DNA from 4 places in the Streptomyces sp. Wb2n-11 genome. Region 1 is predicted to be linked to each of the others. Evidence: riboswitches for the same ligand, from Rfam matches in the RefSeq annotation. Region 1 holds a riboswitch; each other region holds the start of a gene.
What was found. Region 1 has a riboswitch for cyclic di-AMP ahead of BN1555_RS28440 (C40 family peptidase). Riboswitches for the same ligand answer to the same signal wherever they lie in the genome.
Positions count from the first base shown of each region.

Region 2: another riboswitch for cyclic di-AMP. It lies ahead of BN1555_RS07400 (M23 family metallopeptidase); the one in region 1 lies ahead of BN1555_RS28440 (C40 family peptidase).
Region 3: another riboswitch for cyclic di-AMP. It lies ahead of BN1555_RS03040 (transglycosylase SLT domain-containing protein); the one in region 1 lies ahead of BN1555_RS28440 (C40 family peptidase).
Region 4: another riboswitch for cyclic di-AMP. It lies ahead of BN1555_RS19165 (LysM peptidoglycan-binding domain-containing protein); the one in region 1 lies ahead of BN1555_RS28440 (C40 family peptidase).

Region 1 covers NZ_CVPB01000001.1:6,222,007-6,224,198, reverse strand. Annotated here, with positions in the region: gene BN1555_RS28450 (ATP-dependent Clp protease proteolytic subunit) at 1-400, shown strand, start outside; gene BN1555_RS28445 (hypothetical protein) at 409-717, shown strand; cyclic di-AMP (ydaO/yuaA leader) riboswitch at 1,032-1,214, shown strand; gene BN1555_RS28440 (C40 family peptidase) at 1,218-1,691, shown strand; gene BN1555_RS28435 (VOC family protein) at 1,752-2,087, shown strand; gene BN1555_RS28430 (LysE family translocator) at 2,184-2,192, opposite strand, start outside.
Region 2 covers NZ_CVPB01000001.1:1,674,921-1,677,112, forward strand. Annotated here, with positions in the region: gene BN1555_RS07395 (GntR family transcriptional regulator) at 1-297, opposite strand, end outside; gene BN1555_RS07400 (M23 family metallopeptidase) at 468-1,298, opposite strand; cyclic di-AMP (ydaO/yuaA leader) riboswitch at 1,311-1,477, opposite strand; gene BN1555_RS07405 (M16 family metallopeptidase) at 1,707-2,192, opposite strand, start outside.
Region 3 covers NZ_CVPB01000001.1:690,694-692,885, forward strand. Annotated here, with positions in the region: cyclic di-AMP (ydaO/yuaA leader) riboswitch at 923-1,083, shown strand; gene BN1555_RS03040 (transglycosylase SLT domain-containing protein) at 1,086-1,847, shown strand.
Region 4 covers NZ_CVPB01000001.1:4,206,246-4,208,437, forward strand. Annotated here, with positions in the region: gene BN1555_RS19160 (LysM peptidoglycan-binding domain-containing protein) at 1-641, shown strand, start outside; cyclic di-AMP (ydaO/yuaA leader) riboswitch at 907-1,077, shown strand; gene BN1555_RS19165 (LysM peptidoglycan-binding domain-containing protein) at 1,081-1,809, shown strand; gene eno (phosphopyruvate hydratase) at 2,067-2,192, shown strand, end outside.

The DNA of each region.
Region 1 (2,192 bases):
GATGTCCGCGATCTACGACACCATCCAGTTCGTGTGCTGCGACGTGGAGACGATCTGCCTGGGCCAGGCCGCCGCCTCCGCCGCCGTACTGCTCGCGGCCGGCACGCCGGGCAAGCGCCTCGCCCTGCCGGGCGCCCGGATGCTGCTCAGCCAGCCGTCCACCGACCGGCCCGTACGCGGCCGGCCTTCGGACCTGGAGATCGAGGCGCGGGAGCTGACGCGCATGCGGCAGACGCTCACTCAACTGCTCGCACTGCACACCGGCCAGAGCGCGGAGCGCGTCGACGACGACATCGAGCGCGACAAGGTGCTCACGGCCGAGGCCGCGATGGCGTACGGCCTGGTGGACCACGTCGTGCAGAGCCGCAAGGCCGCGCCCGCCTCCCCGGCTCCGAGGTGAACCCGCGCATGCTGCCGCCCGAACTGCCGCCGCTGCCCGCACTGACGCGCGCCGAGTGCGAGTTCGTCGACCGCTATCTCGAAGTGCTCGATCTGATGGGACGGATCAACCCCGCACGCGGCACCGACACCTATGGCGCGCTGCGGGCCGCCCAGGCGCTCGCCGGGAAGGCCGCCGGACTGCGGGACGCTCTCGCCCTGATGCACGAGCGGGGCGAGACGCGCGTGCACGCCGCCACGCTCACGCGGGCCCTGCGCGTGCTCGACGGGGAGCGGCGGGCGGACCGGGTCACCCTGCCAGCCGCGTCCGCGAGTTGAGGAACACGCGGTCGGCTCCCCCCATTGGCGTACGAGAGGAACTCACTCAAAAGGCGTAGGAAATACCTGAACAGCGGTATGACCCCGCTTGCGCAACACACCTGCACGTTTGGCGGAATTGGACATTCCGCCGCTGGTACGGCGGTCGTCGGACACCGGCGCCCGGTGCCGAAAACACCCCTGTCCACCCGAACGGGTCAGCGGTGATCAGCCTCACAAAATGCCGTTTCGGCTCGGAAATCCGGCCGTTCATGAGTCAAGATCCCTGGGACGACAAGCCCCCGCCACCGCGGCGGGGCGGTCCGGGCGGACGCTGAGTCCTGCCGCCGCTCCGGATGACTGGTCGACAGGAGTGCATCGGCAGGAGTGGAGGACCCAAGCAGTACGGGGTGGCCGGAGACGGTCGTCCCTCGGGGTGAAGCCGCACACCGCGGCCGGGCATCTTCGCCTGTCCGAACCCGACAGGTCATCCTTCACAGGCGGCTGACGAAGGGTTGCGCATGACCGCGCACAAGAATGTTCCGTCCGTGCTGTCCCGGGCCGGAGCCGCTTCGGCTCTCACCCTCGCCGCGATCGGCGCCACGATGCTGGCGCCCGGTGCCGTCACCGAGGCGCAGGCCGCATCGCATTCGACGAAGGCGCTCAACGTCGCCGCGTCGAAGAAGGGGGCCCCGTACAAGTACGGGGCGGCGGGCCCGAGCCGGTTCGACTGCTCAGGGCTGACGCTCTATTCGTACAAGAAGGCCGGCAAGAGCCTGCCACGCACCGCCCAGTCCCAGTACAACAAGACCCGGCACATCTCCGCCTCCAGCCGTCAGCGCGGAGACCTGGTCTTCTTCCACTCCGGGCGGAACGTCTACCACGTGGGCATCTACGCCGGGAGCGGCAAGATCTGGCACTCGCCCAAGTCCGGCTCCGTGGTGAAGCTGGAGAAGATCTGGTCCAAGAGCGTCTGGTACGGCCGCGTGCGCTGATATTTCCCTGCCGGCTGCCGGCTGCCGGTCCGGGGAGATACGTTCCCTACCAGGACCTTCCTGAATCCGGTACGTCACACCACCTTCGACGCCCACGACCCGTACGCGATCGCCGAGTTCTGGTCCCGCCTGACCGGTTACAAGCTGCTGGACGAGCCGGGTGACGACGAGGTGCTGATCGATCCGGAGCGGCCCGGTGTGCCCGGACTGCTGTTCATACGGGTTCCCGGGGACGAGGCCGGCAAGAAGCGCGTTCACCTCGACATCCAGCCGCCGCACGGTACGCGGGATGCCGAGGTGGAGCGGCTCGGCGCGCTCGGTGCGCGGATCGTCGACGACCGCCGCACCGAGGACGGCCGGGGCTGGGTCGTCATGGCCGACCCCGAGGGCAACTAATTCTGCGTGGAGCGCGGCGCGGAGGAGATCAAGCCCGTCTGACGCGGCGGTGCGGGCGGTGGGCCGACACCGCGGTGCGGGCGGTGGGCGGGCGCGTTACACGGT
Region 2 (2,192 bases), 4.5 Mb from region 1:
CGCCTCGGTGCGCCTCTGGGCTGCGCGGGCCGCCCCCAGCGGCTCCAGCAGCATCCTGACCTCCAGGAGGTCCGCGGCCTCCTGCTCGGTGGGTTCGGCCACGCAGGCGCCCGCGTGCCGGCGGGTGGTGACGAACCCCTCGGACTCCAGCGTGCGCAGGGCCTCCCGCACCGGGACGCGTGAGACGCCGTAACGGCGCGCCAGCAGCTCTTCGGTGAGCCGGCTGCCCCGCTCGAAGACGCCGGAGACGATGTCGTCACGGATCGCCGTGCATACCGATTGCGCGGGAACGCGCATGAGCGGACCTCCGCCTCGTCTCCCGCGAAACGCGGTCGATTGACACCTGTTCGGCGACTCTATTGCAGCGGTGCGCAATTTCCGACGGGCGGCGGGAATTCATGGATATCTTTTGGCCAACGCCGAAGGCCCCGGCGGGAAGCCGGGGCCTTCCGGAAAACCGGGGTGCGTCAGACGTTCACGCCGTGCGCGCGCAGGTACGCGACCGGGTCCATGTCGGAGCCGTACTCGGGAGACGTACGGGCCTCGAAGTGCAGGTGCGGGCCCGTCGAGTTGCCGGTCGAACCCGAGAGGCCTATCTGCTGGCCCGGGGCGACGGCCTGGCCGACGGAGACGCCGATGGACGACAGGTGGCCGTACTGCGTGTAGGTGCCGTCGTTCATCCTGACGACGACGTTGTTGCCGTACGCCCCGCCCCAGCCGGCCTCGACGACGGTGCCCGCACCGACGGCCACGACGGAACTGCCGGACGCGGCGCGGAAGTCGATGCCGGAGTGGCTGCCGGAGGACCAGAGCGAGCCGCCGCTCCGGTAGCCGGTGGTCACGACGGAACCGGCGACCGGAAGGGTGTAGGCCGTGAGGCGCTCACGCTCCGCCGCACGGGCGGCGCGCTCCTCGGCCTCGCGTTCCTCGCGCTCCTTCTCGGCCCTGGCTTCCGCCTTGCGCCTGGCCTCCGCCTTGCGCTCCGCCTCCGCCTTGCGCTCCGCCTCGGCCCTGCGCTCGGCCTCCGCCTTGTCGGCGGCGTGCTGCTGCGCCTCGGCCTGGGCGGCGACCTGGGCGGCGAGGGAGTCGCCGATGACGAGGGCCTGGGTCAGGCCGGTCGTCCCGGCGGAGTGGGCCGCGTCGGCGCCGGCGCCGGCGGCGAGGGCCGGAGAGGCCAGGCTCCCGATGGCACCGGTCGTCGCGAGGGTGGCCACGCCCGCGAGGTTCGCGCTCCTGCGCGTCAGACGGCCCGGACGGCCCGGACGACGGTGCTTCCCGGTGGCACGGGTGAACGCCATGAAGTGGCTGGTCCTTTCCTTCCTTCTCGCCTACCGGGTTAGCTGACGGGTTCGGAGCAGGAAGGTCTCCTACGGACCCCTCTCCGTACGCACGGAAGGACGTCCGATTCACCCCAGGGACGGTTTGGGTCCCCGGCTCCCCAGGCTCGCGCCTGACGGGGACTCGGCGATGACTGTCCGGTGCCGCGGATGCGGCTCACTGCTGACGGACAGCCGGACCGACGCTAAACGGGAGATCTTTCAATCACCAAAAAGACATCGCACTTTGTAACGCACCCCACAGACCAGAAAGGCAACCTCCACAACAAAACGGACATACCCAAAGGACCCCGGCAGCTTGTCGGCCACCGGGGTCCCTCTACCTCCCGTTTTGAGGGAGTTGCGCCATCGGCTCGGACGGGCGGACCGTCAGCCGGCGACCACCGTCACGTCACCGATGCCGAGCGCCCTGACGGGCTCCTCGATCCGCGACGCGTCCCCGACGAGGACCGTGACCAGGCGGTCCTCGGGGAAGGCGCTGACGACCGCCGCGGTGGCCTCCACCGTGCCCGTCTCGGCGAGGCGGGCGTACAGCTGGGCCTGGAAGTCGTCCGGCAGGTGCTGCTCGACCTGGTCGGCGAGCGTGCCGGCGACGGCGGCCGCCGTCTCGTACTTGAGCGGTGCGACACCCACCAGGTTCTGCACGGCGACGTCGCGCTCGGTGTCGGTGAGGCCCTCGGCCGCGAGGGTGCGCAGCACCTTCCACAGGTCTTCGAGCGCCGGACCCGTGGACTCCGTGTCCACCGAACCACTGATCGCCAGCATCGACGCGCCCGACCCGTCCGGCGCGGAGCGCAGCACCTGGCCGAAGGCGCGCACGCCGTACGTGTAGCCCTTCTCCTCGCGCAGGACGCG
Region 3 (2,192 bases), 5.5 Mb from region 1:
CAAGGAGTGGCCGCGGGACTGCCACCTCGCCAGCACCGAATCGCCTGCACCGAAGGGAATCCCGCCGTGCTCAAGGGACCTGACGATCCGTTGCTGGAGCCTCTGGACGCCTGCCTCGACTCCCCGCTCCCCTCCCCGTGACTGCCCAGTCCTTCCGGGTTGATCGCCGCGGCGGACCTGCGGCTGCTGCCGAGCGACGGCTTCGCCGCACTCGGGGAGCATCTGGCCGCCGACAGCGGCCGGGCACCGGGCTGGGTGCGGCACCCCCGCGCGCTCGGCGCCGCACCTGTTGGAGGGACGCGTCAAGGCGTGGACCGGCTGGAAGCCGGTCCACTTCGAGGCGGCGGCAGCCGAACTGGGCGAGTCGGAGCCGGTGTTGCGCACGGACCGCCGCGTCTCCCCGTCCAGACGTCGAGGCGTCGAGGCATCAGGGCGTCGAGGCGTCGAGGCATCAGGGCGTCGACGCCCGGCCCGCTGCCCCCGGCCGGGGAAGCCGGTCGGCATACATCTGGCGACGGTGCCCTCCGGCCCACCGCCCACGCTTTCCCGCGTACACGGGAGGGCCGTAACGGCTGGAGCCGACCGGAAAGGGCCTCGAACCTCCGCATTTCCATATCGGACTAAATACCCCCATGACATGCCATGTCGTATGCATGCAGAGGCGGTTGCGTGCCCGCTCCTGACCGGCGGTGCATCCCAAGTGATATGAGTCACGGCCCTCGACGGCATGATCGAAGCGGCGGAGGGCACAGTTCCGGCCCACAGAAAGAAAGTTGAGTTCTCACTCAAGGCGCGCGACGGAATTTCCTCCGTCCGGAACCGCGACATGGATCTTGCGGAGCAATTTCAGAGCTTGTTCCGCCCGGCCTCTCTCGCTTACGGTCACCGTCAATCCGGGTGGACCGCCGAATCCTGCCGCCGTCCGGAAACCACACCTACTCACGTACGGCAGGAGCGGGGGACCCAGGTAAGCCGCCGATCCGGAATTCCGGAACGGCTTGGGGTGAAGTCGCATTCACATGCGGCCGGGCATCTCCAGCCCGAACCCGACAGCTCACCTCGCAGGCGACGGAGAGGAAATCACCATGCCCGCAAAGGGTAAGCACCGTCGTTCCAGGTACGGCTCACTCACTCGGGGCTTCATCGCCGCGGGTACGGGAGGCGCCGCACTCGTCCTCCCGCTCATCGGCGCGACCTCCGCCGGCGCGGCGCCGCAGGCCGCCGCTGCCGAGAAGGCCGACTCCGTCATCTACGCCGTGATGTCGGGCGACTCGCTCTCCAAGATCGCCGGTGACCACTCCGTGGCCGGCGGCTGGAAGAAGCTGTACCAGGACAACCGGGAGGCCGTCGGCGCCAACCCCTCGCTGATCCGTCCCGGCCTCGAGCTGACGATCGCCAGGGGGGCCGAGGCCAAGACCGAGGCCGAGGCCGAGACGCCGGCGTCCTCCGAGCGGGCCGACCGTTCCGAGCGGAAGACCGCACCGGCCGCCGAAAGCGACGCCCCCGCCGTGGAAACCGCGTCCTATTCCAACGACCTCGACGGCTGGATCAAGGAATCGCTGGCCGTCATGGCCAAGCACGGTATTCCCGGCACGTATGAGGGAATTCACAGGAACATCATGCGTGAGTCCTCGGGCAACCCGCGGGCCATCAACAACTGGGACTCCAACGCTGTCGCCGGCACTCCGTCCAAGGGCCTTCTCCAGGTGATCCAGCCGACGTTCCAGGCCTATCACGTGCCCGGTACGTCGACGGACAGTTACGACCCGGTCGCCAATATCACCGCCGCGTGCAACTACGCCGCCGACCGGTACGGCTCGATCGACAATGTGAACGGCCCCTACTAGAAGGCCCGCGTCCTCGGCCCCGCTCCCCCAGCCGTTCAGGCGGCGGAGCGGGGCCGTCGGCGTTGTCCGTCCGGGCCCGTGAGCCGGGAGGTTCCCGTCGAGCGGCCGCAGCGGCCGCGCACGGGCCTTCTACGCCGCGTTCCCGACCTCGCGGTCCCCCTCCCCTCGCAGGGCGGCCCTCCGCCTCGGTGAACGACATCTCCGGCGGCGGGTCTCGGGGCATGGCGGAACATGCGGGTGAGGTGGACCACACCGAGCCCCAGCCGGACGAGGCCCAGGGTGAACGCCTCGCCGCCGAGGCCGTACAGCGGGCAAGGATCCGCCACCGCACCGGTCCCGGATGCG
Region 4 (2,192 bases), 2.0 Mb from region 1:
CCGAGCCGGATGCCGCACCGAAGGCCGACTCCGAGTCCGGCTCCAGGACCGGTTCCGAGGCCGGCTCGAAGGCCGACGCGCCGGCCGGGACGCCGGAGAGTTCCACGGCTCCGGAGGCTTCCTCGGACGGAAAGGCGGCCGGGGCCGAGAAGTCCGCCGGGTCGACGGCGGCTCCGTCGGCCGACGCCGCCGACGCCGCCGACGCCGCCGACGCCGCGGAGGCCACCGCCGACGCCGAGACGTCCGGCGCGCCCGCCCGTGAAACCGCTGGGGCCACTCCTGGGAGGAGCGCCTCCCCGGGCAAGCATCGCGGCGAAAAGGCCCGGGAGGACACGGACGCCGTAACGGGCGACTCGGGCATCGAGCGCGAATCGGGCCGTCACGCCTCGCGAGGTGACGGACCGACACGCGACGCGGTCGGCACGGCCGGTGAGCGGGAAGCGGAAGAAGCGGGACCGGACAGGGGCGCGGACGCAGGTGCGGACAAGGGTTACACCGTCCGCACCGGCGACAGCCTCTGGGCCATCGCGGACGCGCACGACGTGCGCGGCGGCTGGCCGGCGCTCTACGCCGCGAACGAGAAGACCGTCGGGTCCGATCCGGACCTCATCGTCCCTGGCCAAAGCCTCGATCTGAACTGAAAACGGGGACAGTTCGGGCCGCTATGTCCGTATTGGAGACAGTGAGACATGGATCTCTTTGCCTCATATCACGCGGCTGGCCCGAACGGTCCGTCAGTCTCGCCCCTGACCTGCGCAGATGGGGATCAGGTGGGGGTGGGAACGGGCGATATTTCCGTGATGCTCCTCTTTGAACATCGAGGGCTCATGTGTTTACGGTCGAACCGCTCGCCATCGCGGGCCCCGTCGACCGTCACGCCGAATCCTGCCGTCGGTCGGGGAACCGACGCGTAAAGCGCCGTAGGCAGGAGCGGGGGACCCAGGTAGGCGCCGGGCCCGGACGTCGGAAGACGGACGGAACCGGCTTGGGGTTAAGGCGCGCGACGCAGGTCGCGCGGCCGGGCACTCATTGGCCCGAACCCGACAGCTCACCTCGTAGGCGTCGGTGAGGAGATGTCGCATGCTGTTTTCCGGCAAGGCCAAGCACCGTCGTCCGTCGAAGGCCGCTCGTATCGCCACGTTCGCCGGCATCACCGGCGCCGCTGTCGCCGTCCCGCTGATGGGCGCGACGTCGGCCTCCGCCGCCTCCGTCGAGACCTGGGACGCTGTCGCCCAGTGCGAGTCCGGCGGCAACTGGTCCATCAACACGGGCAACGGTTACTACGGCGGCCTGCAGTTCTCCGCGTCCAGCTGGGCCGCCGCCGGCGGTACGCAGTACGCCCCCACCGCGGACAAGGCCTCCAAGGCCCAGCAGATAGCCACCGCCGAGAAGCTCCTCGACATGCAGGGCCCGGGTGCCTGGGCCTGCGCCGGCGCCGGCGGTCTGACCAACGACGGCGTCGACCCGGGTGTCGACACCTCCGGCTCCTCGCAGCAGCAGGCGCAGCCGCAGAAGGCCGCGCCCCAGCCGCAGCGGACGCAGGAGCAGGCCGCCCCGCGCGCCGCCGAGCAGCCCGCCTCGCGCAGCGAGGTCCGCTCCGCGCCGAAGGCCGAGACCGCGAAGCCCGCCGCCCCGAAGGTCATCGAGAAGGGCGACGGCGAGTACAAGGTCAAGTCCGGCGACACCCTCGGCAAGATCGCCGAAGCGAAGAAGGTCAAGGGCGGCTGGGAGAAGCTCTTCGAGCTGAACAAGGACATCGTCGACGACGCCGATGTCATCTACGCGGGCCAGCAGCTGCACCTCAGCTGACCCGCTTCCCCCGAAGCACCCCGGTCCGGCGCGCTTCCCCCGTGCGCGCCGGGCCGGGGTTTCCCCTTACTGATGAGTAGAGCGGAACGCTGTTCCGCACATCCAAGAGTTACGTCCGCTGTTGCGGGTATTCGGGCCTCTTCTTGTCCCAGGGGGCGGGCGAACGGCCGATCGACGCCCCCGGTCCGGTTAGGCTCTTGTCGCAAGGCCAAAGTGACCCTGCACCCCATAGCGTCACATCCCAGAAGGAGATGCTCGTGCCGTCCATCGACGTCGTCGTAGCCCGGGAAATCCTGGACTCCCGAGGCAATCCCACGGTCGAGGTCGAGGTCGGCCTCGACGACGGCAGCACCGGTCGTGCTGCCGTTCCGTCCGGTGCCTCC